Regions from separate parts of the Pseudomonas abyssi genome, predicted to be linked through region 2. Evidence: predicted binding sites of a transcription regulator. Region 2 holds the regulator's gene; each other region holds the start of a gene.

What was found. The regulator FliA, encoded in region 2, starts transcription of late flagellar genes. The targets are predictions, from matches to a motif close to CTAAAGTTTNNNNNNNNNNNGCCGNTAA.
Region 1: ASB58_RS06030 (methyl-accepting chemotaxis protein) is a predicted target of FliA. The motif match lies at 3,271-3,298, and genes of this name have one in related genera.
Region 3: flgM (flagellar biosynthesis anti-sigma factor FlgM) is a predicted target of FliA. The motif match lies at 1,793-1,820, and genes of this name have one in related genera.

Annotation. Positions count from the first base shown of each region.
Region 1 covers NZ_LMAZ01000001.1:1,302,582-1,312,158, reverse strand. The annotation lists gene ASB58_RS06055 (efflux RND transporter periplasmic adaptor subunit) at 1-785, opposite strand, end outside; gene ASB58_RS06050 (TetR/AcrR family transcriptional regulator) at 887-1,519, shown strand; partial or broken gene ASB58_RS20430 (DUF2897 family protein) at 1,607-1,688, shown strand; gene ASB58_RS06040 (DUF2058 domain-containing protein) at 1,894-2,421, shown strand; gene rloA3 (retropepsin-like aspartic peptidase RloA3) at 2,478-3,089, opposite strand; gene ASB58_RS06030 (methyl-accepting chemotaxis protein) at 3,389-5,023, shown strand; gene ASB58_RS06025 (Na+/H+ antiporter family protein) at 5,109-6,428, opposite strand; partial or broken gene ASB58_RS20175 (NADPH-dependent FMN reductase) at 6,581-6,790, shown strand; gene ASB58_RS20170 (hypothetical protein) at 6,817-7,176, shown strand; gene ASB58_RS06015 (OprD family porin) at 7,685-8,902, shown strand; gene ASB58_RS06010 (SurA N-terminal domain-containing protein) at 9,311-9,577, opposite strand, start outside.
Region 2 covers NZ_LMAZ01000001.1:815,795-825,371, reverse strand. The annotation lists gene ASB58_RS03875 (chemotaxis protein CheA) at 1-871, opposite strand, end outside; gene ASB58_RS03870 (protein phosphatase CheZ) at 1,035-1,826, opposite strand; gene ASB58_RS03865 (chemotaxis response regulator CheY) at 1,848-2,225, opposite strand; gene ASB58_RS03860 (RNA polymerase sigma factor FliA) at 2,445-3,182, opposite strand; gene fleN (flagellar synthesis regulator FleN) at 3,179-4,006, opposite strand; gene flhF (flagellar biosynthesis GTPase FlhF) at 4,039-5,412, opposite strand; gene flhA (flagellar biosynthesis protein FlhA) at 5,473-7,599, opposite strand; gene ASB58_RS03840 (tetratricopeptide repeat protein) at 7,882-9,096, shown strand; gene ASB58_RS03835 (EAL domain-containing protein) at 9,114-9,577, shown strand, end outside.
Region 3 covers NZ_LMAZ01000002.1:404,394-413,970, forward strand. The annotation lists gene ASB58_RS10045 (chemotaxis protein CheV) at 1-909, opposite strand, end outside; gene flgA (flagellar basal body P-ring formation chaperone FlgA) at 1,018-1,728, shown strand; gene flgM (flagellar biosynthesis anti-sigma factor FlgM) at 1,859-2,185, shown strand; gene ASB58_RS10060 (flagellar protein FlgN) at 2,264-2,722, shown strand; gene ASB58_RS10065 (flagellar brake protein) at 2,791-3,540, shown strand; gene ASB58_RS10070 (MFS transporter) at 3,584-4,903, opposite strand; gene ASB58_RS10075 (antitoxin Xre-like helix-turn-helix domain-containing protein) at 5,195-5,584, shown strand; gene ASB58_RS10080 (RES family NAD+ phosphorylase) at 5,578-6,264, shown strand; tRNA gene ASB58_RS10085 (tRNA-Arg) at 6,353-6,429, opposite strand; gene ASB58_RS10090 (Arc family DNA-binding protein) at 6,742-7,065, shown strand; gene ASB58_RS10095 (sodium ion-translocating decarboxylase subunit beta) at 7,167-8,303, opposite strand; gene oadA (sodium-extruding oxaloacetate decarboxylase subunit alpha) at 8,315-9,577, opposite strand, start outside.

The DNA of each region.
Region 1 (9,577 bases), 490 kb from region 2:
GATCCAAAGCCTGAGCCACGCCCCACCTCAGCGACGCGACCTTGCCACTGCTGACCATCCAGGCTGGACCAGACCGGCAGCGTCGCGCCCACTTCCAAGCCCTGCAACAGACTCGCCGGCACCAGCACTTCCACTTCGAGGCCGCTACCGGCGGCTAACTGCAGTACCGGCTGACCTGCGGCGACAAACTCCCCCGGCTCGACCAGCAGCGCATCGATGCTGCCGTCAAAGGGGGCGCGCAAGCGTGTTTCACTGTTCATCTGCTCACGTTGCTGCAGCGCTGCCCGGGCATTGCGTACGCCGGCCTCCAGCGCCTGCAGCCGCGCGCGCTGCTGCTCCTGATCCGCCTGCGACAGCACCCCGCGCTCAAACAGTTGCTCGGTGCGCTGCACATCCCGCCGCGCCTGCGCGCTCTGTGCCTGCAACTCTGCCAGGCGCGCGCGGGCGGCATCCCGGGCGGGCTCCAGCTGCGGGTTATAGAGCGTCGCAAGCACTTGGCCAGCGACGACCTGCTGACCAATTTCCAGCGGCCGCGTGGCCAGCGTACCGCCGACCTGAAAGGTCAGGCTGGCACGCTGACGCGCACGGGCGACCCCGGCAAAATGCAGCGCCTGTGCTCGCACATCGCTGGTCACCGCGGCAACCCGCACCGGCACCGCCTGCATCGCGGCGCCGCTCTCAGACGCGCTGGAACGACACCCCACCAGCCCCAACACCGCAACCGCCAGCGCCCCTGCCCTGCACCACGCCGGTAAACCTTGCCAAATCGCTGCGCTGACCATCATCCTGCTCCTGAAGTGAATCGCCTTATTAACACTTTGTCAGACATTGACACTTTGTCAATAAATGGCAGAATGTTTTTCATGCGCCATTAACGGGAGACCCGATGAGTTCCGCAGAACGCCGAGAGAAAGAAAAGCAGGAGCGCCGCGAGAGCATCCTGAACAGTGCCGAGCAAAGCTTCTTCGGCAAGGGCTATGACCGCACGTCCATGGACGACATTGCCAAGGGTGCTCAGCTGAGCCGCGCCTTGCTGTACGTCTATTTCAAAGACAAGGCAGCCATCATGCGCGGTGTCATGCTGCGCGCCGGGTACGCGCTGCTGAATGAATTTCGCGCCGCCAGAGAGGCCGGCGGCAGCGGCCTGCAGCAACTGGAACGGATGGGGCAGAGCTACTACCGCTTCAGTCTGGAGCAGCCCGATTACTTCGACGTACTGACCAACGCCAGCACCTTTGCGCACTTGATGGAATCGGATGAGCTGACAGAGGACATGGATATCTGCAGCGCCCTGACCATGGGTTGCATGGTCGACTCATTGGCAGCCGGTGTGGCCGACGGCAGCCTCAGCCGCGAGCGCATCACCGACCCCATGGTCACGGCCTACTACCTGCGCGGCGCGCTGCACGGCATCATTCTGCAAACACGTGAGCAAGGCGTCTGCGTCGCCGGTCAGCCCGATCCAGCGGCATTATTCGAGTACACCATCATGATGTTCAACCAATCACTGCGTGCCTGAGCACGAGCCACCAGCCATCTGTGCGCGCTTGCCATCGCTGCGGGGGGCACGCATGATGAGGTCTCATGCTCAACAAGGAGTGACACCATGCCCTGGTACGGCTGGCTGTTCATGGCCCTGGCGCTCGGCAGCATCGTTGGCAGCCTGTTACTGCTGCGCGACAACGCCGGCAGCAACCGGGTCAGCCCGGAGACCATTGCCAAGGTCAAAGCCCGCGAGGCACAGCTGAAACGCGAAGAGTCCGAGAACGACGCACGTTAGACAGCGCTGAGAGCCTCGGCCTGCTAGACTAGGCGCCTTTGAACGCCAGCCCGCTGGCATGCTGTCAACCTGGCGCGTTACCGCGCGCCTCATCAAGATGATTGTGGCAACTCATGGTCAACTCACTGCAAGCCCAACTGCTCAAGGCCGGACTGGTCGACGAGAAGAAACTCAAGCAGGCGCAGCGCGCCAAGAAAAAGCAGGCCAAGGCTCAGCCGGCCGGCGAGAACGCGCCCAATACCGCACAACAGGCCCGCGAGCAGAAAGCCGCCCGCGACCGTGAGCTGAATCAGCAGCGCGAGGCCGAATCGGCACGCAAGGCCGCCGAAGCTCAGGCCAAACAGATGATCGAACAGGCGGTGGTCGAACGGACCGGTGGTGAAACGCCGTACCAGTTCGTCGCCAAGAACAAGATCAAGAAGATCCACGTGACCGAAGAGCAGTTCGGCCTGCTCAGCCGTGGCCGTCTGGCCATCACCCGTCTGTCGGGCGGCTTTGTGCTGATTCCGGTAGAGGTGGCGGAGAAGGTCCGCGAACGCGCGCCGCACTGGCCGGTACATGTGGCCGAGGTCAGCAAGCAGGCAGTGGATGAGGATGATCCCTACGCCGCCTATCAGATTCCCGATGACCTGATGTGGTAAGCGAGCGAAGTCAGATGAAAAGAGGGGCTGCCTGACTGGGTAGCCCCTCTTTGCTATCAGGCTTGGGAGTCCGTCTCGCCGCTCGGGTCTGTCTCGTTGTCAGCACCCTCTTGCTCGCGCTGCTGCTGACGGCGACGCTCTTCATCCATCTGCTCCTGCGAGCAGTTGGGCTTGTGCATGAAGGTCTCGGAGACATCGATCAGCCCGATATGCGCGATGGTGCGTCGGCCAATCAGTACCGGGTAATTCATCTCACCGCGGTCACGCAGAGAAAATTGCTCCTCGTACACCTGGTCGCCGAGGCAGATGGACATTTTCACCACCGGACGACGCTCGGAGCCACCTGCCCCACGCACCAGAATGCGACGAAATACCGGGCGCTCAAAGTGCAGGGTCACCTGTTCCCCGGTATCCACGTCCTCAACAGGCACGTCGTAACGCACCCAGTCATTGCCGCGGTGGCTGTACTCTTCCATGTTGACTGCATGCATGGAGGACGTCAGCGCGCCGGAGTCGACCTTGATCTTCACCGCCGTGTACTCCGGCAGAATCAAACCCTTTTCAATCCAGCCAACCACCCGCGGTTCATCGGCCTGCGCCATTGAGCCTGCCGTAAGCGTGCACAGCAGACCTGCGCACAGACCAACCACCTTGAACATTGACCGCATGAGAAACCCTTATCAACAAAATCAGCGAATAGGCCATCGCCTGATGGCCCGGCGCGTTTATACCAGCGCTGCTGGCAATACGCGCTGTGTTTTATAAGAAAAGATCACAGAAATGCATTGTGGGTTGCAACCCCTGCCCGCTTGGAGTCAAATCGCCATCACAGGTGACGGAAAATTACCGCTCAGGTTTTGACGTATTCAGCCGACACCCTGATAACACTGTAACGCGCTCGAAGGACCTTGCCAGCGCGGCTGCAGGCATAACAAGAAATATTTCACTCAGCGGGTGGAGGTTGTAAATGAAGCTGTTGCGCAACATTCGTATCAGCCAGCGGATCTGGCTGATCCTGATTATTGCACTGGTCAGTACCCTCACTGCCGAAGGGCTCTCTCTCTCCCACCTGCACAAGGAAATCCGCCAAGCGGAAATCACCAAGGCGACCCATCTGGTCGAGGTGGCCCACGACCTCATGGCCTTCTATCACCAGAAAGAACTGAACGGTGAGCTGACCGGCGAGCAGGCTCGACAGCAGGCGCTGGCCGCCCTGGCCGCAGTTCGCTACAGCGGCAACGAGTACTACTGGGTCAATGACATGAACAACATCATGATCATGCACCCACTGGCCCCGCAAACCGTTGGCACTGACCTGACCACCATGCGCAACACCGAAGGCGTCAACGTCATCTCGGAAATGGTCCAGCTCGCACGCAGCAAAGGCACCGCCAGCTTCGAATACTCCTGGCCCAAGCCGGGCGAAGAAGACGGCTCTGCCAAAATCGCCGCCTTCAAGCACTTCAAACCCTGGGATTACATGATCGGCACGGGCATCTATGTTGACGCCATGCAGGCCAAGTTCCGCGCCGCCCTGATCAGCTCGGTCATACTTAGCGCGGTGGTCATTCTGGCCATGTTCCTGCTGCTGTTCATTATCGGTCGCAGCATTTCGCAACCGCTGGACAAGATCGTCAACGCCATGCGTGATGTCGCCAGTGGCGAGGCGGACCTGACCCGCCGCCTGGATGACGATGCCAAGGACGAGCTGTCGCAGATTGCGTATTACTTCAATCGCTTCAACCGCAACCTGAGCGACATCATTCAGCAGCTCGGCGACAGCGCACGTCAACTGATCAGCTCCAGCCATCAGCTCGATGAGATCAGCAATAACAGCCTGCGTGACATGAGTCGCCAGTCCGAGCGGATGGAACTGATGGCCACCGCCATCAATGAAATCACCTACGGCGTGCAGGACGTTGCGCAGAACGCCAACGCTGCCGCCGAAGAGGTTGAAAAGGCCAATCAGGGTGCAGACAACGGTCGCGCTCAGGTTGATCGCACTATCGTCGAAATCAATCAGCTCTCGAGCAGCGTCAGCACCGCTGTCGAACACATGGAAACCCTGTCCAGCGATGCGCAGGAGATCACCTCGGTACTGGATGTGATCCGCAACATTGCCGAACAGACCAACCTGCTCGCCCTCAACGCCGCCATTGAGGCCGCCCGTGCTGGCGAGATGGGTCGCGGCTTTGCCGTCGTGGCCGATGAGGTACGCAACCTGGCGCAACGTACCCAGCAGTCGACCGAAGAAATCCACAACATGATCAGCAAGCTGCAGACCAACACCCAGACGGTGGTCAGCGTCATCAATGAGAGCAGCCGTCACTCGCAGGCCAGCGTCGAGCAGGTGAACGAAGCAGGCGCAGCGTTGGAGCAGATCGCCCAGTCCATGCAGCAACTGGTGGCTCTCAACGCATCAATCGCCAGCGCCACCACGCAGCAGTCCACCGTGGTCGAAGACGTCAACCGCAACGTTACCGAGGCGGCTGAACTGGCCCGCGAAACCACCGACGGCGCCCGTGAAACCGCCCAGGCAGGTCAACACCTGGCCAGCCTGGGCCGGCAGATCGATGAACTGGTCAAGCGCTTCCGGGTGTAAGCAGCACAGAGAAAAGCCCCTGAACAGATTGCTCTGTTCAGGGGCTTTTTGTGGCTAGCTGATAGCCGTGTTGGCTGCGTCGGGTCTAAAGCACCAGCACCGCCAACCAGCCAAAGGCAATCAGCGGCAGGTTGTAATGCAGGAACGTCGGCACCACGGTATCCCAAATGTGATTATGCTGCCCATCCACATTCAGACCAGCCGTCGGACCCAGAGTCGAGTCAGAGGCGGGTGAGCCAGCATCACCCAGTGCTGCGGCAGTGCCTACCAGGGCAACGATGGCAGCCGGACTAAAGCCCAGCTGCATGGCCAGCGGCACGTAAATCGCGGCAATAATCGGAATGGTCGAGAACGATGAGCCAATGCCCATGGTGATCAGCAGGCCGACCAGCAACATCAACAGCGCCGCCAGCGCGCGATTGTCACCAATCATCGCGGCCGAGCTGTCGACCAGCGTTTTGATGGCCCCGGTCTCACGCATGACCTCGGCAAAGCCGGCGGCGGCAATCATGATAAAGCCGATCATGGCCATCATCTTCATGCCTTCGGTGAAGACATCATCTGCTTCTCGCCAGCGTACGACGCCGGACAGCGAGAAGATAACGAACCCCGCCAGTGCGCCCATGATCATCGAGTCCAGCCACAGCTGAATGATGAAGGCGGCTGCCACTGCAACCAGCGCCACCAGTAGTGACAGACTGTTGTAGCGGGTTCCGGTGCGCTCCACCTCGCTGATCAGGCTTTGATCGTAATCGCGCGGCTTGCGATAGCTGACCAACACGGCCACCAGCAGGCCCGCCAGCATGCCCAGCGCGGGCAGCGCCATGGCGTGCATGACGTTCACCCCTTCAATCGGAGCACCACTTTCAGCCACATTAGCCAGCAGGATGTCATTCAGGAAGATGCCGCCAAAGCCGACCGGCAGAAACATGTAGGGCGTAATCAGACCGAACGTCAGCACACAGGCAACCGCTCGGCGATCCAGTCGCAGACGCGCCATGACAAACAGCAGCGGCGGTACCAGCAACGGAATAAACGCAATGTGAATCGGCAGGATGTTCTGCGAAGAAATAGCCACCGCCAGCAACACCAGCAGCATCATCAGCTTGAGCAAGCCTCCACCGCTGTCGCGTCGGCTGTCGACCAGGGACAAGCCCTTGTCAGCCAGCGCATGGGCCAGCCCGGACTTGGCAATCGCCACTGCAAAGGCACCCAGCAGCGCATAGCTCAAGGCGATATTAGCACCCTTGCCCAAACCCGCCTGAAAGGTACTCAGGGTGGTTTCCAGCCCCAGTCCGCCCAGCAAACCGCCGGTCAGCGCGCCGATGATCAGGGCGACGACAACGTGCACCCGGCACAGACTCAGAACCAGCATCACGGCTACCGCCGCCACCACAGCATTCATCGCGGACTCTCCCAGCAAACAGGCGTTGGCACCGATTCGGCGCCCCGAAGGCCGCGTACTCTGCCCCACTCGCCCGCCCCTGTCAAAAGCCGCTGACCAAAGGCCGCCAACACGTTGTACAGTATGACTCCAGCCAACCAACAGGACTCCCCATGCAGAATGTCGCCATTGTCGCCGGCAGTAGCCGCAGTGATAGCCAAACCAGCAAGGTCGCCCATTTCATCAAGCAGACACTGACCAGCCAGCATGGCCTGGATGCAAACGCCGTGTCAGTCATTGACCTTGGCAAGCAACCACTCCCCTTGTGGCCCGGTGAGAACGCAGATGCCTGGCCCGCGCATGAACAGCTGCTCAGCGCAGCCGACGCGGTCATCATCCTTGCACCGGAGTGGCACGGCATGGCCTGCCCGGCCATCAAGAATTCCTCTATGCCAGCAAAGCGCAACTGGCCCACAAGCCGGCAATGCTGGGCAGCGTCTCCGCCGGTGTTGGCGGCGCCTTTCCGATCAGCGAGCTGCGGGCGTCGAGCTACAAGAACTGCCGCTTATGCTACATCCCTGAACATCTGATCGTGCGTGACGTAAACCACGTACTCAACGGTGCAGAAGCCGAATCCGAGAGTGATCAGCGCCTGCGTGACCGGCTGGCCTACAACCTGGATATTCTGCTGCACTACAGCCGCGCACTGGGCGGTATCCGCGGGCAGATCGACATGAGCATTCCGGCATTTACCAACGGCATGTCCTAGGGTCTGTTGCCGTTTCGTTCTCCCGTCTGTTGCTGCCTGTAAAGCCGGCAATCAAGGAGAGAGGAACGTAGTTTGGTCATTCCAAATAAACGACGAGCGACGCGGAGTGGCGGCTTTACAGGCGCAACCCGCAGGGCCGGGGCCATTTTTCGGCAGGCGGGTGAACGAAACGGCAACAGACCCTAGAGCAGCGCTGATCAACTCCACGCGCCCTCTGCCAGAGCTCAAGCGTGCAGCTGCAAAGCGCGGCGCGCAGCCAATAGTCTTTCTATTGGCAGAGACGCAACGCCGCAGACGCATTCTTGAGCGCCTCCCCAGCCTATTAGACTAAAGTCAGGCGCCGCCGCCACGAGGCGGCGCCACAGCTCAAGATCAAGGCTTTGCAGCCCCCTCCCCGGCAACCGCGACAAGACAGTTTGATGACAGTTCGACCATGGTCGTAAGGCCAAGGAACGAGCCGCATGTTTTATTTTATCCGCGCCACCCAAATCACATCAGGAGAATAACAATGAAGCATGTGACGCCTCTCGCGCTCGCCGTCGCGGCAGCGCTTGCCTGCGGACACACCCAGGCCGCCGGTTTTGCCGATGATGCCAGCGCCTCACTGCAGCTGCGCAACTTCTACTTCAACCGCGATTTCCGCGACCCCGGCGCCCAATCCAAAGCCGAAGAATGGGCCCAGGGCTTCATCTTCAAGGCCGAATCCGGTTACACCGAGGGCTTTATCGGCTTTGGTGTCGACGTCTACGCAGGCCTAGGCCTGAAGCTTGATTCGGACGATCAGCGCGCTGGTTCGGGCCTGCTGCCCAACAGTTTCGGCGACGAAGGCAAAGACAGCTACAGCGAGGCAACCGCTGCGGTCAAGGCGCGGATGTCCAACACCGTGCTCAAGGTGGGCGGCTTGATGCCCAAGCTGCCCGTAGTGTCTTCCGGTGACTCGCGACTACTGCCCCAGAGCTTTACCGGTGCCAGCCTCTCGGTCAGCGAGATCGAGAATCTGGACATTCAGGCCGGGCAACTGCGCGAGGTCAACTACCGCAACAGCAGCAACCGCGAAGATATCCGCTCCACCGTCGGCGGTGCCTCCGATCGCTTCAACTTCCTGGGCGGCACCTACGCCTTCAACAGCAAGAATACGACCGTCGGTCTATGGCGAGCTGAACTGCAGGACGTCTACGGCCAGAATCTGATCAACTTGATTCACAACCAACCGGTAGGCGATTGGAAGCTGGGCGCCAACCTGGCGTGGTTCGACACCAGCGACGATGGCAACCAGCCACTGGATATCGACAACGAGCTGACCTCGGTCACCCTGTCTGCGGCCACAGGCGCACACACTTTCCGCCTTGGTTATCAGTACAGCGACGGCGATACCGCCTTCCCCTACCTGGCCGAGACCGACCCCTACGTCGTCAACTATGTGCAGATCCTCGACTTTACCCGGGCCAACGAGAAGTCCTGGCAAGCACGCTACGACATCAACTTCGCCTCGCTGGGCATCCCCGGCCTGAGCGCCTTCACCCGTTATGTCAGTGGTGACAACTTTGATGTTGGCGGCAGCGAAGGAAGCGAATGGGAACGCGATATCGACGTCAGCTACACGGTGCAAAGCGGCACCTTCAAGAACCTCGCCGTGCGTTGGCGTAACGCCATGGTGCGCTCGGACGCAACCCGCGACATCGACGAAAACCGGCTGATCCTCAGCTACAGCTTTGCCCTGAAATAGCTCCGCTCCATCCAGGCAAGCCCCCCAGAGACAGCCTGGATTTGAGTCGACACCGCTCCCCGATGCGGTGTCGGCTTTTTTTATGGCGCGTCACCCAGCCTGCAAACACGCCCCGACCTCCATGTCGCGCCAAACAACACCGCATGGCCCCAGCGAGCACGCCAACCTGTAGAGCGGACTGAGTCAGAGGCGTGTCCGCGCTGCGCCTCTTCAGCACCCTCACAGCAAGCTTTGCTCGAACCAACAGAACGCGCGCTGACGCATTCATGTCGTCTCCCAGCTGTTTGGCCAGGCCAGCTCACCGACGAAGTGTCAGGTACACTGCGGCTTGCTCACGCATGCAAACCACCATGCGTCAGACACAAAAAAAAGGCGCCGAAGCGCCTTTTTCCGTGAACGCACTCAACGTCAGTGACGTTCAATGTCTGCCTCAGTGCGCAGTTGCTGCTGGGCAGCAGCGAAGTCCTGCTCGCCAGACTGACCGGCAACGAACAGTGCGTACTGATCCGGCGAGCCAGCGGCTGATTGCACGTCCTCAGCCGTGGCGACACCACGCAGCGACACCAGCCAGTAGCCGCCGGCCGGCTTCTTGAGACTGGCATAAACCGGTTGTTCGGCGCTGGGCTTGGGCAGTGCGAACACCTGTCGCAGCAACGCCGGCTCGATATCACTTTC
Region 2 (9,577 bases):
TGTTGTCCGAGCCCGCTGCCGCTGTGGCTGGCGATTCGCCTGCGTCCACCTCACCGGCGGCTTGCTGCCCCGGCGCAGAGCCCTTGCCGTGCAGTTCATCAAGCAACGCTTCAAATTCGTCATCGCTGATGTCATCACTGGTCGCGGAGCCACTTGCAGGGCCGTCTGCTGCAGCGCCGGCGGCGGGCGCAGCCGGTGCGGCGGCCGGCGCCTTGCCGCTGCCATGCAACTGGTCAAGCAGCGCTTCAAATTCGTCGTCGGTGATCTCGTCAGAGTCTGCAGCAGCGGCGGTCTTTTCGGGTATCGCCGGCTGTGCAGCGGGGCTGCCGCCGTCGCCGTGCAATGCGTCGAGCAGCTGTTCAAACTCGTCGTCGGTAATGTCGCCGCTGTCAGCTGCGCCGGCTGAAAGCGCAGCATCAGGCTCGGCAGCGGGCGCAGGCTCAGGGGCGGGTTGCGGGGCGGCTGCGGCCTCGTCAGCCGAAGCCGGCTGCGCCAGCTGGGACAAGGCCTCAAGCAATGCGGGATCGGCCGGAGTTGGCTCCTGCCGATCGCGCACCTGATCAAACATGCTGTTGACGGTATCCAACGCCTGCAGCACGACATCCATCAGCTCCGAGGTAACTTTACGCTCGCCCTTGCGCAGGATGTCGAACACATTCTCAGCGATGTGGCAGCAGGCCACCAGCGCATCAAGCTGCAGAAAGCCGGCGCCGCCCTTGACGGTGTGGAAGCCGCGGAAGATGGCATTGAGCAGGTCCATGTCGTCGGGCCGGTTTTCCAGCTCGACCAGTTGCTCGGACAATTGCTCCAGAATCTCTCCGGCCTCGACCAGAAAGTCCTGGAGAATTTCTTCATCCGCTTCGAAACTCATGCACCCACTCCCCTCGGGCGTGTTATCGGTAAACGGCTTGGCGCCACCCAGGCTTGCCTGCTGCGCGCACCGTTGTTATTGAGCGCTGCGGTCCGGCAGGTGCCTGATTTGCCAGCTGTCAGTCGGGCCACGCCGGAGCAAGGCACGGCGACTTCGGCAGGAGTCAGAAGCCCAGACTGGACAGGAGATCATCAACTTCGTCCTGACCGGAAACAACGTCTTCTCTTTTATCGGCATGAATCTGCGGACCTTCACCCTTGGATGAGGTTTTTTTTGTCTCGCCGGCCTCGGCGTGACTGATACCGGTGATGCGATCCACCTGTCCAGCCATGCGCACCAGACTGACAAGGCTCTCTTCGACGTCGTGCACCAGCGTGATCACGCGCTTGATCACCTGACCTGTCAGGTCCTGGTAATCCTGGGCGATCAGAATATCGTTGAGGTGCGCTGACACCTCGGAACTGGTGGTTTCGGTACGATCCAGAAACTCGCCCACGCGACGATACAGATCACGAAATTCATCAGCAGCCATTTCGCGCCGTTGCAGGCGCTGCCAGTCTGCCTTGAGTGCGCTGGCCTGCTGGCCCAGCTCGGACACCTTGGGCGCACTGACCTCGACCAGATCCATGGTGCGGTTGGCCGCCTTGTCGGTCAGTTGAACAACATAATCCAGGCGATCAGAGGCGTCGGAAATCTTGGACGTTTCAGCATCACCGCCCAGGGCATGGGAGGTGTCTATCTGGAAGTTGACAATCGCGTTATGCAGGGCGCGGGTCAGTTGACCGACCTCGTGATACAAACCACGATCGCGCGCCTGATTAATGGCGTGAATCACCAGCAGCGCCTCGGCGAAGTCGCCATTTTCAAGGTGACCAACCAGCTGGTGCGCATTGTCCTTGAGAGAATGTTCGAATTCCTGGGCAGTCGCCTGACCGGGATCCTTGCTCAAAGCCATAACCTGTACCCCGGCTGATTGTTATTTGGGTTGCACCCGCTCGAAAATCTTCTCGATCTTTTCTTTCAGCGCCTGCGCAGTGAAGGGTTTGACGACGTAGCCATTCACGCCGGCCTGCGCCGCCTCGATGATCTGGTCACGTTTGGCCTCGGCGGTCACCATGAGTACCGGCAGGTGCTTGAGCCGATCGTCTGCTCGTACGGCACGCAGCAGATCAATGCCGCTCATGCCCGGCATGTTCCAGTCGGTTACCAGAAAGTCGAAGTTGCCGCTTTGCAGCATCGGCAGCGCCGTGTTGCCGTCATCGGCCTCTGCGGTGTTGGTAAACCCGAGGTCGCGCAACAGGTTCTTGATGATGCGCCTCATCGTCGAAAAATCATCAACGATGAGAATTTTCATATTCTTGTCCAAGTCGACCTCCGTACAAACCAGGATAAGTGCAGGCCTGCACTCCCAAAACCCATTGCCAATGGCCACACAAGCCGTAGAAGAAGCTCTGAGCAGGCCACTGATCTCAATGGCCTGTTCAGATGCGCCCTGTTCAACGCCGGTTACCGCGCCCTGACGGCCATCTGCCAGCCAGGCAATCCGAGCATTGTCCGGATGTTGGCGACAAAATCAATCATTTCGCCAGTTTGTCAGCTTTGCCCGCAGCCGAGCGGCGCACTGGCTATGCAGCTGACTGACCCGCGACTCGCTGACGCCCAGGACCGCACCGATCTCCTTGAGGTTCAGCTCCTCATCATAATACAGCGACAGCAGCAGTCGTTCGCGCTCCGGCAGACCATCGATCGCCTCTACCAGCGCCGCGCGAAACCGCTCGTCCTGCAGACCGCTCAAGGGCTCCTCTCCCCCTTGCACATCAGCCGGTGCCCCGGCCTCCAGCAGGTCGTCGAAACTGAACAGCTTGCTGCCGGCGGTATCGCTCAGAATCGCGTAATACTCCTCCAGGCTCATATCCAGTTCGGCTGCAACCTCGTGATCTTTAGCGTCACGTCCCAATCGCGCCTCGACCGCGCGCATCGCGTCACTGACCATGCGCGTATTACGGTGCACCGAGCGCGGGGCCCAGTCGCCCTTGCGAACCTCATCAAGCATGGCGCCACGAATGCGGATGCCGGCGTAGGTTTCAAAGCTGGCGCCCTTGCCAAAATCGAATTTGCGGGAGGCTTCAAGCAAGCCAATCATGCCGGCTTGCATAAGATCTTCGACCTGGACGCTGGAAGGCAGACGTCCAAGCAGGTGGTAGGCGATACGTTTGACCAGCGGGGCATACTGCTCGACCAGGCGATCCTGCTGCTCAGCCGAGCCTTGTGCGCGTGTATACATGTTCAATCTGCCAGCCTGTGCTGTCATAGACCGGTTCCTGTCGGCTGCACCAGGCGCTCGACAAAGAACTCCAGGTGACCGCGGGGGTTGGCTGGCAACGGCCAGGCATCCACCTTCTGGGCAATGGCCCGAATCGCCAGCGACGCCTTGCTGCGCGGAAACGCCTCGAACACTGCGCGCTGCTTCTGCACCGACTTGCGCACAGCCTCATCAAAGGGAACCGCGCCAACATACTGCAGGGCCACATCCAGAAAACGGTCAGTTACCTTGGTGAGTTTAGCAAACACCATACGCCCTTCCTGCGGCGTGCCCACCATATTGGCCAATACACGGAAACGGGTCATGCCGTGATCGCGGTTGAGCAGCTTGATCAGCGCGTAGGCGTCGGTAATGGAGGTCGGCTCATCGCAGACGACAATCAGCGCTTCCTGCGCGGCGCGGACAAAACTGACCACAGAGTCGCCAATACCGGCGGCGGTGTCCACGACCAGCACATCGATGTTGTCGCCAATTTCACTGAACGCCTGAATCAGACCTGCGTGCTGTTGCGGGCTGAGGCTGACCATGTTGGCGGCACCGGAGGCGGCGGGCACGATGCGAATGCCGCCGGGGCCGGTGACCATGACATCGCGCAGGTCACATTTGCCTTCGAGCACATCGGCCAGCGTCGCCTTGGGTTTGAGACCGAGCAGGACGTCGACGTTGGCCAGGCCAAGGTCAGCGTCCAACAGCACGACGCGCCGCCCCATGTCGGCCAACGCCAGACTGAGGTTGACCGACACGTTGGTCTTGCCGATGCCGCCTTTGCCGCCGGTGACTGCGATAACCTGAACCGGGTGATTGCTGCCCATCTGCGCTTGGTACCTTGTCTGTTTAACTTAACTTAGCCTGCCCGCTGGCCGTGCATCATACCGGCAAACACATCTGCCATGGCCTGATCCGCCGGCGCTTCGTTGCCTGCCATGCTGACCGCACGACTGACCAGCTGATGGCCCACGGCCTTGCTCAAATCGTCCGGAATCCGCTGGCCATCTGCCAGATAGGCTACCGGCAAACCCTGCTCCATAGCCAGCCCCAGTGACTCTCCCAGCGTAGCTGCTTCATCAACCTTGGTCAGGATACAACCAGAGAGGCCGCAGGACTTGTAATTGTGATAGGCCGCTTTCATCACCCGATGCTGACTGGTCGCTGCCAGCACCAGCAGATTGCGCACCTGACGCCCCTGCTGGGCCAGTGCATCCAGCTGCCCACGCAGGTAGGGATCATTCGCCTGCAGGCCTGCGGTGTCGATCAGCACCAGGCGTTTGCCGGCAAAGTCGGCCAACACGTCGCTGAGGTTCTGCTTGTCGTCAACCACCTTGACCGGCACGTTGAGAATCCGCCCCAGGGTGCGTAGCTGTTCGTGCGCGCCAATCCGGTAAGTATCCATGGTCACCAGCGCAACATGCTGGCTGCCGTGCTTGAGCACATAACGGGCGGCCAGCTTGCCAAGGGTCGTCGTCTTGCCGGCACCGGTAGGGCCAACCAGAGCGATCACACCGCCGGCATCAATGGGCTCTTCGCGCAGCACCGGGACGCGATGCGCCAGGTGCGCCAGCAGCATGCGCCAAGCTTGCCGTACGTCACTCACGTCAGAAACCTGACGCAGCAATCCCTGGCAGACATCAGCCGGCAGCCCCATCTGCGTCAAACGACGCCAGAGACCAGCCTGCTTGGGCTTTTGCTGATTCAGTTGGCCCCAGGCCAGGCCACCCAGCTGGGATTCGAGCATCTCGCGCAGCCCCGCCAGCTCGGCGCGCATGGCACTGAGCCCGGCGCTGTCGGCTTCAGCCGCCGGCGCCGGGGTCGCAGCCTGAGCACGGCGCGGTGCCGCCTGCGCGGCGGGAGCCGGTTCGGTCGGCTCCTGAATCAGTCGATCCAGCAGCTCGCGCGCCTCGGCAGAGCCCTGACGGGCGGCGTGGCGGGTGCTGTCACCAAACAGCTGGCGGTTGACCAGCGGCTGATCGTGGGACGCCATCTGGCCGTCCTCCAGCTCAGCGCGGGCCGCAACAATGCGCTCCTGGGTCTTTTTCAGCTCCTGGTCCAGACCGGGCGTCGGCGCGCTCAGGCGCGGCGCCTCGTAATCCAGCGCTGCCGTCAGCTCGACGCCGCCAGCCACCCGACGGTTGGCAATGATGGACGCATCGGCACCCAGCTCATCGCGGACCAGCTTCATCGCCTGACGCATATCGGCGGCAAAGAAACGTTTGACTTTCATGGCTGACCTCGTCGCTTAACGGTCATCTGCCGCAGCAGATGCCTCAATCATTCGGTGCTGCTAGTTCTGGCCAACCGTCGCAATGATGGTGACCTGCTTGCTGTCCGGTATTTCCTGGTAGGACAGTACATGGGCTCCGGGCGCCGCATAGCGGACAAACTTGGCCATCATCATGCGAATCGGCCCGGCCACCAGCAGAATCGCCGGCTTGCCCTGCACCTCCTGCCGTTGTACCGCGTCGGACAGCGAGCGTTGCAGCTTCTCGGCCATGCCCGGCTCCAACAACATTCCGTCATCAGCGCCCTGCCCGGCCTTCTGCAGACTCTGTAGCAACATCTGTTCCAACCTGGGTTCCAGAGTGATCACAGGCAGCTCGGAGTCAAGCCCCACAATGCTTTGCACGATGGAGCGTGACAGCGCGACCCGCACGGCGCCAATCAGCGCGCCGGTATCTTGACTCTTGCCCGAGTTGTTGGCGATGGCCTCGGCGATGGTGCGGATATCCCGCACCGGCACCTGCTCCTGCAGCAGCCCCTGCAGCACCTTGAGCAGGTTGGAGACCGAAATAAGGCCCGGCACCAGCTCCTCGGCCAGCTTGGGCGAGGCCTTGGCCAGCACCTGCATCAACTGCTGCACCTCTTCATGGCCAATAAGCTCATGCGCGTGCTTGTGCAGAATCTGGTTGATGTGGGTCGCCACCACGGTACTGGCGTCTACCACGGTGTACCCCAGCGACTGGGCCTGGTCCTTCTGCGATGCCTCGATCCACACCGCGTCCAGGCCAAAGGCCGGGTCCTTGCCGGCAATACCCTTGATATCGCCAAACACCTGACCGGGGTTGATCGCCAGTTCGCGGTCCGGGTAGATCTCTGCCTCGGCCACGCTGACACCCATCAGCGTCAAGCGATAGGCGTTGGGCGCCAGATCCAGGTTGTCGCGGATATGTACCGACGGCATCAGAAAGCCCAGGTCCTGCGACAGTTTTTTGCGCACGCCCTTGATACGCGCCAGCAGCTGCCCACCCTGATTACGATCCACCAGCGGGATCAGACGGTAGCCCACCTCCAGCCCGACCATATCCACCGGGGTAACGTCGTCCCAGCCCAGCTCGCGGGTTTCCGGCGCCTGCACGGCTGGCAGTTGTGCCTGTTTGCGCTCGGCTTCGACCTCTTCTTCGGCCTTTTCCTTCTGGCGCTTTGCGATAAACCAGGCGCCACCGGCAGCGATAGCACCCAGGCTCAGGAACGAAAAGTGCGGCATGCCGGGGATCAGGCCCATGACGATCAGAATCGCCGCAGCAACTGCCAACGCCTTGGGTGAGGCGAACATCTGACGCTGAACCTGCGCGCCCATGTCCTCGGAAGTGGAAACACGGGTCACCATGATGGCCGCCGCAGTCGACAGCAGCAGCGACGGAATCTGCGCCACCAAGCCGTCACCGATGGTCAGCAGCACATAGATGCGGCCTGCTTCGGCAAACGGCAGGCCATGCTGCGCCATACCAATAGCCAGACCGCCAAGCACGTTGATAAACAGAATCAGCAGACCGGCAATGGCATCGCCGCGGACGAATTTGCTGGCACCGTCCATGGAGCCGTAGAACTCGGCTTCCTGCGCCACTTCCCGGCGACGGGTCTTGGCCTGCTCCTGATCGATCAGGCCGGAGTTCAAATCGGCATCAATGGCCATCTGTTTGCCGGGCATGGCATCCAGGGTGAAGCGCGCGCTAACCTCGGAAATCCGCCCCGCGCCCTTGGTGACCACCACAAAGTTAATGATCATCAGGATGGCGAACACCACCAGACCGACAACATAGTTACCGCCGATCACCACCTCACCAAAGGCCTGAATTACCTTACCGGCCGCGTCGCCACCCTCGTGCCCGTACAGCAGCACCACGCGGGTAGAGGCCACGTTCAGCGCCAGACGCAGCAGCGTGGAGATCAGCAGAATGGTCGGGAATACCGCAAAATCCAGCGGCCGTAGTGCGTAGGCGCAAACCAGCAGCACCACCAGCGACAGCGCGATATTGAAGGTAAAGAACACGTCCAGCAAAAATGGCGGGATCGGCAGCATCATCATGCCGAGCATCACCAGCAGCAGCACCGGAATCCCCAGGCTGCCGTGACGCAGCCCGGCCAGATTGGTCCGCATGTTGCCCATCAGTTGCGCACGATCAACAGCCATTGGCAGAAGTGTCCCCGAATCAAATATTTGACGCTATTCACATACTTGTCGGGGACTACGCAAAAAGCGTTCCAGCTCTTCGGCAACCTGTCGCCATTCGATGGAACCCCATCGACAAAACGACTGTCTATTTGCCATCATGCATGGGCTGCGCGGGCTTTCTGATAGACTGACCACCGCTGCAATGGCAAAGGATGGCCACAGGCGCACAACGCCTGTTCTTCAGCCTTTGCCCGGCAGCGCCGTCTCGACAGAGGCCGCTCGCCACCTCACCAGAGAGAGATGATGCGGATCCACACTACCGTGCTGTTGGTGCTCGCCATAGCGCTTGGCGGCTGTCAAACGCTGTCCGACCGGAACAACGTTCTGAGTCGCTCGGGTGAAGCCATCAAAACGCAGGCTCAGAAACTGGCAGACCTGGCAGCCAACATGACTGGCGACCCGCAGGCTGAAGCACGGCATGCTGAAGTCGAAGCGCTATTCGACCAGGCCTACATTGACCCGCTGACCCGCTACCTGAACAACCATACCGACGACCCCGACTACCGCGACTACCTGCCTGTGGTGCGCGCAGAAAGAGACAGTCGCTGCCGCGCTATCGCCTATCGCTACAACAGCCAGCCGGCCACCCGCGACTCGCTGCAGCGCCTTGAGGCGGGCTACGCGTTTTCCTGTCCTGAGGTGGTCAATGAGTTTGCCAAGCGCGTGCCAGCAAGCGCCGCATCCGACGAGCATACAGCTGCCGCAGGATCGCCTGCCGCAAGGTCGCCCGGCGCAAGCAACACCGGCAACACAGCGCAGACCGGCAGCTCCGCCCAGGCGCAGGAGTGCTATCTGCTGTTCGCGATCAGAAACTACCAGCAGGCCGAATCGATCTGCCGCACCGCAGCCAACGCGGGTGACGCCAAAGCCCGACATCACCTGGCCGCCATCAGCAACAGCAACGGCAATCAGACCGAGGCGCTGCGCTGGGCTCGCCTGGCAGCCGATCAGGGGCAGGCCAATGGTCAACTGCTACTCGCCGAGCTGCTCAAACCGCAAGCCCCCGAGGAAGCCTTTGGCTGGCTACAGAAAGCCGCCGCCCAGCAGCTGCCCGAGGCCCACTACCAACTGGCGCAGGCCTATCAGCAAGGCCAGGGCACCGCGGCCGACCCGGGACGCGCCGAAAGCCAGCTGCGCCAGGCTGCCGCGGCCGGCTACCTGCCAGCCATGCTTGCCCTTGGTATCGACAAGAACGGCACAGCCGCTGGACGATACTGGCTGGAGCAGGCCGCCGAGCGCGGCTCCGCCGAAGCGCAATACCGCCTGGGGCTGGACTACCTGCGCGGCACAGGTGGCCCGGAAGACCCGCAAACCGCCTACGTCTGGCTGAGCCTGTCACTGGTCAATGGTGAACAGCGCGGCAAGCGCTATCTTGAACAACTCTCGGGGCAGCTGGACAGCACGCAGCTGGCCGCCGCTCGCAACCAGATACAACGCCGCCTCAATAGCCGCTGAACACCGGAGCCAAGGGAATGCTGCCAGTCAAACGCGCGATCATGATCCTGCTCAGCCTGATGGTCGCGCTGGTACTGGTAGTCAGCTGGCTGATGGCAAGCGCGAATCTGGAGTTCGCCGAAAAAGCCATGGCGCAGCTGCGCCAGCGCCAGATTGCCGACACCTTCTATGCCAACCTCGACCGCATCAACGCCCACCACCGCCTGATGGCGCAAAGCACCGCAGGCCTGGCCCGCGCCGGCGCCCTGATGCCGCGCCTGGGCGAGGAGCTGGACGACAGCCTGCGCCGAGCCCTGCAAGACTTCCCCGACACCCACGGCAGCACCCTCTGGTACGCCGATGGTGCCCTGCCCGCTCGCTACGCCTACCGACAGGGCCAGCGCCTTGCCGTGACCGACGTCCCGGGCGCAGAACAAGTACAGCTGCGTGCGTGGTTCCAGCGCCTGCGAGCCGCCAACAAGGCGACTGACAGCGACCCGAG
Region 3 (9,577 bases), on a different contig from region 2:
ACGAGCGATGACACGCTGGGCCAGGTCATCCGGTTTGAATTTGGCAAGAAAATCGTCCGCCCCCACCTTTTTCACCATCGCCTGGTTGAACACCCCGGACAGCGAGGTGTGCAGCATGATGTGCAGACGATTGAGGCGCGGATCGTTACGCACCTCGGCGGTCAGCGTGTAACCGTCCATCTCGGGCATTTCGATGTCGGAGATCATCATCAGCAAGCTCTGACTCACATCCTCCCCTTCATCGGCCCGGGCCTTGAGCCAGTCCAGCGCCTGCCGACCATCGTTGAGCGCCACAATTTCGACACCCACCTCCTGCAGACAGCGCGTCACCTGCTTGCGCGCAATGGAGGAGTCGTCAACGATCAGCACCCGCCGGGCCACAGCCTCAGCCTGGGTATCAGCGTCCACCACACCGGCAGAGACATTTTCGTTGGTCGGCACCACCTCGGCCAGCACCTTCTCCACATCGATGATCTCAACCATCTGATTGTCGACCCGGGTGACGGCGGTCAGATAGTGCTCGCGGCCGGTGCCCTTTGGCGGCGGATGGATTTCAGACCAGTTCATGTTGACGATGCGCTCGACCGAACGCACCAGAAAACCCTGCACCTTGTAGTTATACTCGGTGATGATCACAAAGGCGGTATCCAGATTATCCAGCCCCGGGCCACCGGTCGCACGATTGAGGTCAAGGATCGGCAAGGTGCCTCCGCGGATGTGAGCGACCCCCCGCACCACCGGGTGCAGTTTGGGCATGGCCGTCAGACGCGGGCACTGCAATACTTCCTTGACCTTGAAAACGTTGATGCCATACAGCTGATTGCCCGCCAGGCGAAACAGCAGCAGTTCGAGTCGGTTCTGCCCAACCAGCTGCGTCCGCTGATTGACTGAATCCATCACACCAGCCATGGGCTGCTCCTCATCGTCAACACGGTGATGCGGCATGTTTCCTGCAGGACCTGCCTGCAAGCGACAGCAATCCGACACGCACCACACATCAGGAATGTAGGTAATTGTATGCGTTTTATCACTGGGTGCGCGGCATTGGCGATCTTTTTTTCCGCCAGCCTCCACGCAAACCCGCTCATCGATCAGCTTATCGGCGCCACCCGCGACTTTCTTGAACAGCAAGTACAAGAACATGTCGCCAGTAGCGGCCTGCAAGCGCGTCATGAGATACAGCTTAGTCGCTTGGATCACCGTTTGCGTCTGCCGCTGTGTAATGACGACGCGCTCAGTGCAAGCCTTGAAAGCCCCGCCACACCGGTCGGTCGCGTCACCGTGCGCGTGAGCTGCACTGCGCCCTCCCCCTGGCGGCTGTTTGTGCCGGCCCAGGTCAGCCTGTTTCAACCGGTGGTAGTCAGTACCCGCCCACTGTCACGCGGCTCCGTGGTTGGCGCCGACGATGTACACCTGGCCGAACGTGACACCGGCCTGCTGGGCAGCAATTACCTGCTTGACCCGGCCCAGGCCATTGGCATGCAACTCAAGCGCAATGTCTCGGCCGACAGCGTGTTGAGCTATACCCAGCTTGAGAACAACCGCATTGTGCGGCGTGGCGACAAGGTAGTGATCAGCGCCGGCAACAGCAGCGTGTCGGTAAAAATGCCGGGAGAAGCGTTGGAGGACGGTACCCAGGGAGAGCAGATTCGCGTGCGCAATAGCCGTTCGAACCGGGTCATCCGCGCGCGCGTCACGGGGCCCGGCCAAGTTGAGGCCGGCATGTGATGCACCGACAAAACGGGTATACTCGGGCCCTTCAGGGCTGTGATCGTCGTCACACAAATTTTCCCTAAAGTTTTCCTTTGCGCTGCCGTTACAGCGGTTAGAGAAGATTTAACAGCTTGAGGAATTTATCATGGTCATCGACTTCAACTCGCCCAACGGAGCCAATGGTGTCGGCCGTAACAGCCAAGCCAGCAGTGCCACCGCCAAGCGCGAAGCCGGCGCCGTAACCGATCGCACTACCGATACTGCAGCGCAACAGGCAGAAAAGAACGACGCTCCTTCCTCGGTCAACCTGAGCGCCCAGGCGCAGCAACTGCAGGCGATCGAAGAGAAGCTCCGCGACCTGCCTGAGGTCGACAGCGAGCGCGTCAGCCAACTGCGCCAATCCATTGCCGATGGCAGCTACAAACCGGACAGCAGCCGCATTGCCGACAAGCTGCTGAACCTGGAAGGCTGACAGCCAGTAGTCACCGCGCCCTCCGTGCCTGTATTCTTGGCTGCAGCATCTAATTAACGCGCAGCCAGGAGGCAGGTCATGCACCCCTTGCACCCGCACTTTCAGCAAGCCGAACAAGACTGCCAGGCCTATCTGGCGCTGCTTGACCAGGAGCGTGACGCCCTGACCGGTCAGGATATCGGCAACCTGGAACAGATTCTTGACGCCAAACGCCCCTACGCCGAGCAATTGGTCCGTCATGACCAGCAGATTAAATCCTACTGCCAGCAGCACCAGCTGCAGCTGGGCGACCTGGCTGACCACATCACCGCTCAGCACGACGCCGCCCTCTCCGCGGCCTATCAGGCGTTCCTCCAGGCGCTGACCGCGTGCCAGCAGGCCAACGACCGCAACGCCCGCCTGGTCCGCCACAGTCAGCACGCAACCCGTTCACTGCTGGACCTGCTGCGCAACCAAGGCGAACCCAGTGCTGGCGTATATGACCAGCTGGGCAACGCCAGCCGCAGCGGCCAGACGCGCGACCTCACCAAAGCCTGATCACACATGCCAAGGTGCCAGCACGCTGTGTATAGTTATCAAAATATTGCAAAAACTGAGTAGCAGACGTGTCCAACCTATTCTCACAAGAAGCTGGCCCACAGCCGCCCCGCGAAATCCGAGCCCAGGTCGAAATCATGGCGTTGCTCAAGACGCTAATGCAAAGCCGCGACCCGCTGACCATCACCTTTACCGACCGCAGCCAGAAGTTTCAGAGCTTTATCGTCAAGCTTGATACCGATCAGGCCGAGCTGTGGATCGATGAAATGATCCCCCGAGAGGGCGACAGATACGCCAGCCAGGGCGAATCCTTCCGCATCGACGCCTGGCATGAGGGTATTCACATGCGCTGGCATTGCCCCGGCGCCACCCAGGTGCAACTGGAAGATGCCCCGGCGTACGCCACCGGCGTACCAGACGAGATGCACTACCATCAGAAACGCGGTGCCTTTCGGGCGAGCGTCCGGCGCACAGCCGATATCGCCATCGAGCTGGCACATCCAGAGCGCCAGCGGCGTTTTACCGCCTACCTGATGGACCTGTCAGCTACCGGCTGCAAGGTGCGCCTGGAGGGGGATCTGAGCCGCTCCCTGACAGCTGGCGAGCTGTATACACCCGCCATCCTCAACCTGCCCGATGCCGGGCGAGTGGAAGTAGCCGCCGAAGTGCGCCATGTGCATTTTCGAGAGGAAGCCAACGAGACCCACGTCGGCCTGATGTTCAAGCAACCCAGCGCGCTGGCGCAGCGCAGCATTGATCGCTTCGTCAACTACCTGCAGCGCGAGGCCCGTCGTCTGGAGAAGGAAGACCTGTTCTAGGGTCTCTAAACGCTCAGACCCACCCCGCGTCAACAGAGGATCATCACCCTGGCAGGTGATCGTCCTCTGCCACTTCCTCAGGCGCAGCAGGCGCCGCCGCGTCCTCATCCGTCATCTGATCGGTTACCGCCTGCTCATCAACGCGAGGGTCGATAGCTGCCGCCAGTGGTGAGCTAGCCAGGTTACCGGCTGCCGGCATGAACTGCAGCGGCGCTGCCTCGACCAGATTCTCGCCGGTAACCGCATCAGCTCGCACACGGAATACCAGAATGGCACTGCAGGCGGCCATAAAGATGTACAGCATGCTTGGCCCCCACAGCTTCATCATTGCCGAGCTCAGCAGCGGGCCGATACTGGCACCCAAGCCAAAGGTGACCAGCAGCATCGCCGACAGCGGCACCCGGTCATCGGGCTCAACGTGGTCGTTAGCCAGCGCCACCGCCATCGGATACAGGGTAAAGACCATCAACCCGAATAGCGCAGTCAGGAAAATCAGCGCCCCGCCCGGTATGAAGCCGATGGCCATCAGCACCGAGACCGCCGTCAACACCATCGCATTGAGCTGGATCAGCTGGCTACGATCAACCCGATCAGACAACCAGCCGGCCGGCCACTGGGCCGCCAGACCCGCGCAAATGGTGACCGCCATGTACATACCAATCTCGGAGTTATTCAGCCCGACCGCACCTGCAAACACCGGTGCCATGCCGTAAAAGGCGCCCAGCATCAGCCCCGCCACCGCAATGGTTGTCAGCGCCTGAGGAATACGCTGTACAAAGAGTTTTACCTTGAGCGGCGCTGGATGCAGCGGCGCCGGGTGAATCTGACGGGTGGTTGCCACCGGCACCAGACACAGGGAAAAACACATCGCCACATACAGCAGGTGATCGATCGCCAGATCCGGCTGAAGCGCAAACACCACCTGCCCCAATACCAAGCCCAAAAAGGTCACCACCATATAGCTGGCGAAGACCATACCGCGCTGATGCGACTCGGCCTGCTCGTTCAACCAGCTTTCCAGCACCATGTACTGACACATCATCGCCATGCCCACCAGCACTCGCAACGCCAGCCATACCTGCACCGACTCCGTCAGCGCATGCCCCATTACCGACGCGGTGACCACCCCTGCGCTGGCGACAAAAGCCCGGATATGCCCCACCCGGGCGATCAGCCGGTGCCCGATCGATGCCCCCGCCACCAGGCCTGCGTAATAACCGGTCATCAACAGACCGATCCACAGCTCACTGACGCCTTCGGCCGCCAGTCTCAGCCCCAGATAGGTACCCAACAGACCACTGCCCAGCAGCATCAGCAAGGTAGCGAAATACAATGAGGAAAAGGCCGTAAGCGCGCGAGACATCCAAACTCCGTAGCGATTGCAGTACATGAAAGCGATTAAACACCGGCCTGCCAACCCGGCACTCCGGCCGAGCACGATACAGGCAAGATCAGCGCCTACCAAGAGTAGCCGAATCTACATGAAACAGCGCCTGTAGACACGGATTCGGCAGCACTGCATTTGTGGACAGACAATAGTAGCGCGCGTTCCGCAGTGAACCGTGCGCCAACCAACCTCTCAAGACACAAAATTTGATATTACGTCTCAGCAGGCGCAATATGGAGCAACACCAGCACCTCAACGGGCATCGCCATGACCACAGCACCCGCCGCCGCAAAGAAAGACATGGCCCTGGTTGGTCTGCGCACCGCGCTGAACATCCTGGGCAAATGGAAAACCAGCACCGAGCAGGCCGGCAATATTCTGCGGGTATCACGCAGCACCATCAGCCGCGCCCGCACAGACAAGACCGTATCGCTGGATGAAGACCAGCTCAAGCGCGTGTCGCTGGTACTCAACATCCACAGCGCCCTGCGCATGCTGTTTGATAACCCGGCCAACGTCTACGGCTTCATGCAAATGAAAAATCACAATGAATTTTTCAATGGCAGAAGCCCACTGGAAGTAGTGCAAAACGGCGACATGATTGCTCTGTACGAAACCTTTCGCCGCATCGACAGCCTGCGCGGGGCCCAATGGTAAGCACGGCAGGCGCAGCGCCAACCATCACCGGCTACCGCCTGATCAACAGCAAATACCCGCCGACCTCGCTGTTCGATGATGTGGCCGACGCCGACGACTTCCATGCGTTATTCCTGCTGCAGGAGCTGACCAATCCCCGCCTGCAAAATGAACTGGGTAACCTGCAACTGATCAACACCGCCGACATCCCCTTTGGCATCAACGGCTGCAACATGGCCACCGCCCCCTTCACCCACGTTAACCCCGCGGGCTCGCGCTTCAGCAACGGCAGCTACGGCGTACTCTATGTTGCCGACACCATCGAAACGGCCGTACTTGAGGTCAAGCACCACCAGCAGCTGTACTGGAGCCAGGTGCCGGCGCTGGCCTACGAACGCATGCTATTTCGCGGCCTGCGCTGCACCTTCGCGGACACCGACCTGCTTGATCTGACCGACCGCCCCATGAGCGACCCCCTTTACGCACCAGCCGACTACAGCGCGAGCCAGGCGTTCGGCGCCAGGGCACGCAAGGACGGCACCAACGGCGTGAAGTACTGGTCAGTACGCAACCAGGCCCAGCACGCCCTCTGTTGGGGCCTGTTCACACCAAAAATCGTACACAGCTGCGTCCAGACCGCCGCCTATGAAATGGTCTGGTCAGACGGCATTACCAGTGTGGGGAAGTTATCGGTGTTCTGAGGGGAGGCAGACAGTTCAGCCAACACTGCCATCAAGCGCCAAAAACACAAAAGGCTTGCCGATTAAAACCGTGCAAGCCTTTTTTTACTGGCGCGCGAGCCCGGATTCGAACCGGGGACCTACCGCTTAGGAGGCGGTTGCTCTATCCAGCTGAGCTACAAGCGCGTGTCCCTGTGTTGAGCCGCCCTGATGGCGCTCGGACGCTGCGCATCTTAACCAAAGCAGGGGGCGATTTCCACCAAGCGGGGAAGTACGCTCAGCACTGGCAAAGTGCCATTCGTCGTAAACCCGTCACATTTTGGGGACATTTTTTTGTCGCACTCTGGCGCTTGGAGAAAAAACCGGGTCTACTAATGGCACCTTGAAGGCAAAACCTGTCTAACCTCAAGACATGGTTCCGCCGGCCGGCGGCTTACCCAGCCGTTTGAGGCACTAGGCCAGTATCGATTTTTTCAGCGAAGCGATTATTATTGCCCCATGAAAACAGCGACCCAGCACTACACCAGCCGCACAGCCGACAAGTTTGTTGTTCGTCTGCCACAAGGCATGCGTGATCGCATTGCCGACGTAGCCAAACAGCATCACCGCAGCATGAACTCGGAGATCATTGCCCGGCTCGAACACAGCCTGCTTGATCTGCCCACACTGCCCGACACCGGCCACCCTTCGCGCAAGATGCTCGACGAGCAGGACGCAGAGGGCCTGAGCAGTCCGGAGCGCGAGCTGTTGCTGCGCTTTCGCGAAATGAGCCGCCGCCAACAGAACGCATTGCTTGCGCTGCTGGCCAACGAGCAGCAGTGAAACACCGCCCTCCCCCGGATACACCCTGCCAAGTCATCGGCGCCACCACCAGGGCATAAAAAAACCCGCTCAATTGAGCGGGTTTTTTGTTGCCTGCAATATCAGCCGACGAAGTTCAGCAGGATACCTGCCGCTACCGCCGAGCCAATCACACCGGCCAGGTTGGGACCCATCGCATGCATCAACAGGAAGTTGTGCGGATTGGTCTCCAGACCGACACGGTTGGATACCCGCGCCGCCATGGGCACCGCCGATACGCCGGCAGAACCGATCAGCGGGTTGATCGGGTTTTTGCTGACCAGGTTGAGCAACTTGGCCATCAGTACACCTGCAGCAGTACCAGCGCAGAACGCCAGCATGCCCAGCACCAGGATACCCAGAGTCTTAAGCTGCAGGAATGAATCAGCAGACAGCTTGGAGCCAACCGCCAGCCCCAGACCAATAGTCACAATGTTGATCAGCGCATTGCGCGTGGTATCCGCCAGACGCTCAACCACACCACACTCACGCATCAGGTTGCCGAAACACAGCATACCCACCAGCGGAGCGGCATCAGGCAGCAGCAGAGCAACCAGCATCAGCAGCAACAGCGGGAAGATGATCTTTTCCGACTTGCTGACCACGCGCAGCTGAGTCATGACAATGCCACGCTCTTTCTGGTTGGTCAGTGCCCGCATGATCGGCGGCTGCAGCAGCGGCACCAGTGCCATGTAGGAATAAGCAGCTACGGCAATCGGACCCAGCAGATCCGGCGCCAGCTTGGAGGTCACGAAGATGGAGGTTGGACCATCCGCACCACCGATAATGGCGATGGATGCTGCCTCCTTCATAGTGAACTCAAAGCCCGGGATACCGGCCGCGGTCAGTGCCAGAGCGCCGAGCAGCGTACCGAAGATACCGAACTGCGCAGCGGCGCCCAGCAGCAGGGTACGGGGGTTGGCCAGCATCGGACCGAAGTCGGTCATGGCGCCCACGCCCATGAAGATCAGCAGCGGGAAGACACTGGTCGGCAGACCCACTTCATAGATCAGGTGCAGAATGCCCGAGCCTTGCGCCATGTTGGCAACCGGCAGGTTGGCCAGGATGCCGCCAAAACCGATCGGGATCAGCAGCAGCGGCTCAAAGCCCTTGCGAATAGCCAGGTAGATGAGACCAAAACACACCAGGATCATCACCGCCTGGCCAGGGGCCATGTGGTAAATACCCGTGGTATGCCATAGCTGGAGAAGCTTATCCATTAGTCTCTCCCTTAGCCGATGGTCAGCAGAGTGTCGCCGACGGCAACCGCGTCGCCAACCTTGACGTCAACGGAGGCAACGGTACCGGCGCGCTGGGTGCGGACTTCGGTTTCCATCTTCATGGCTTCGAGGATCATGACAACATCACCCTCTTCCACAGCGTCGCCGACGCTGACCAGCACCTTGAAGATGTTGCCCGACAGCGGCGCCACTTGCGGCTCACCTTCGCCCGCTGGCGTAGCGGCCGGCGCAGGTGCAGCGCTCTCGCCAATCGGCTTGATGCCGGAGATATCACCACCCTCGGTCACCTGAACAACGTACTCCTTGCCGTTGACGGCAACGGTGTAGGCTTGCGGGTCCGTCGACTTGCCGGCTGCGGGCAGTTCGTTACCGGTAGGCACCGGCTCGAAGGCGTCCGGGTTGCCACGGTTTTCCAGGAACTTGAGGCCAATCTGCGGGAACAGCGCGTAAGTCAGAACGTCGTCGATCTCGTTCTCGGCCAGCTTGATGCCCTTTTCGCTGGCCAGGCCCTTGAGCTCGGCAGTCAGCTTGTCCATTTCCGCTTCCAGCAGGTCAGCCGGACGGCAGGTAATGGCTTCGGCACCATCCAGAACGCGCGCCTGCAGCTCGGCATTAAAGGCCGCCGGCGCTGCACCGTACTCGCCCTTCAGAACGCCTGCGGTTTCCTTGGTGATCGACTTGTAGCGCTCGCCAGTCAGCACGTTGATAACCGCCTGGGTGCCAACAATTTGCGAGGTAGGGGTCACCAGCGGGATAAAGCCCAAATCTTCGCGAACGCGCGGGATTTCCGCCAGCACTTCGTCAAACTTGTCGCTGGCGCCCTGCTCCTTGAGCTGGTTTTCCATATTGGTCAGCATACCGCCCGGTACCTGAGCGACCAGAATGCGGGAATCAACGCCACGCAGGTTGCCTTCAAACTTGGCGTATTTCTTCCGCACTTCACGGAAGTAGGCAGCCACTTCTTCCAGCAGCTCCAGATTCAGGCCGGTGTCGCGCGGGGAGTTCTGGAAGATGGCAACGACCGACTCGGTCGGCGAGTGACCGTAGGTCATCGACATGGAAGAGATGGCGGAATCGACATTGTCGATACCGGCTTCAGCGGCCTTGAGGATGGCGGCAGTGGACAGACCAGCGGTCGCATGGCACTGCATGTGAACCGGAATGCTCAGCGTGGACTTCAGCTGGCTGACCAGATCGAACGCAACGTAGGGGTTCAGAATGCCCGCCATATCCTTGATGGCGATGGAGTCGGC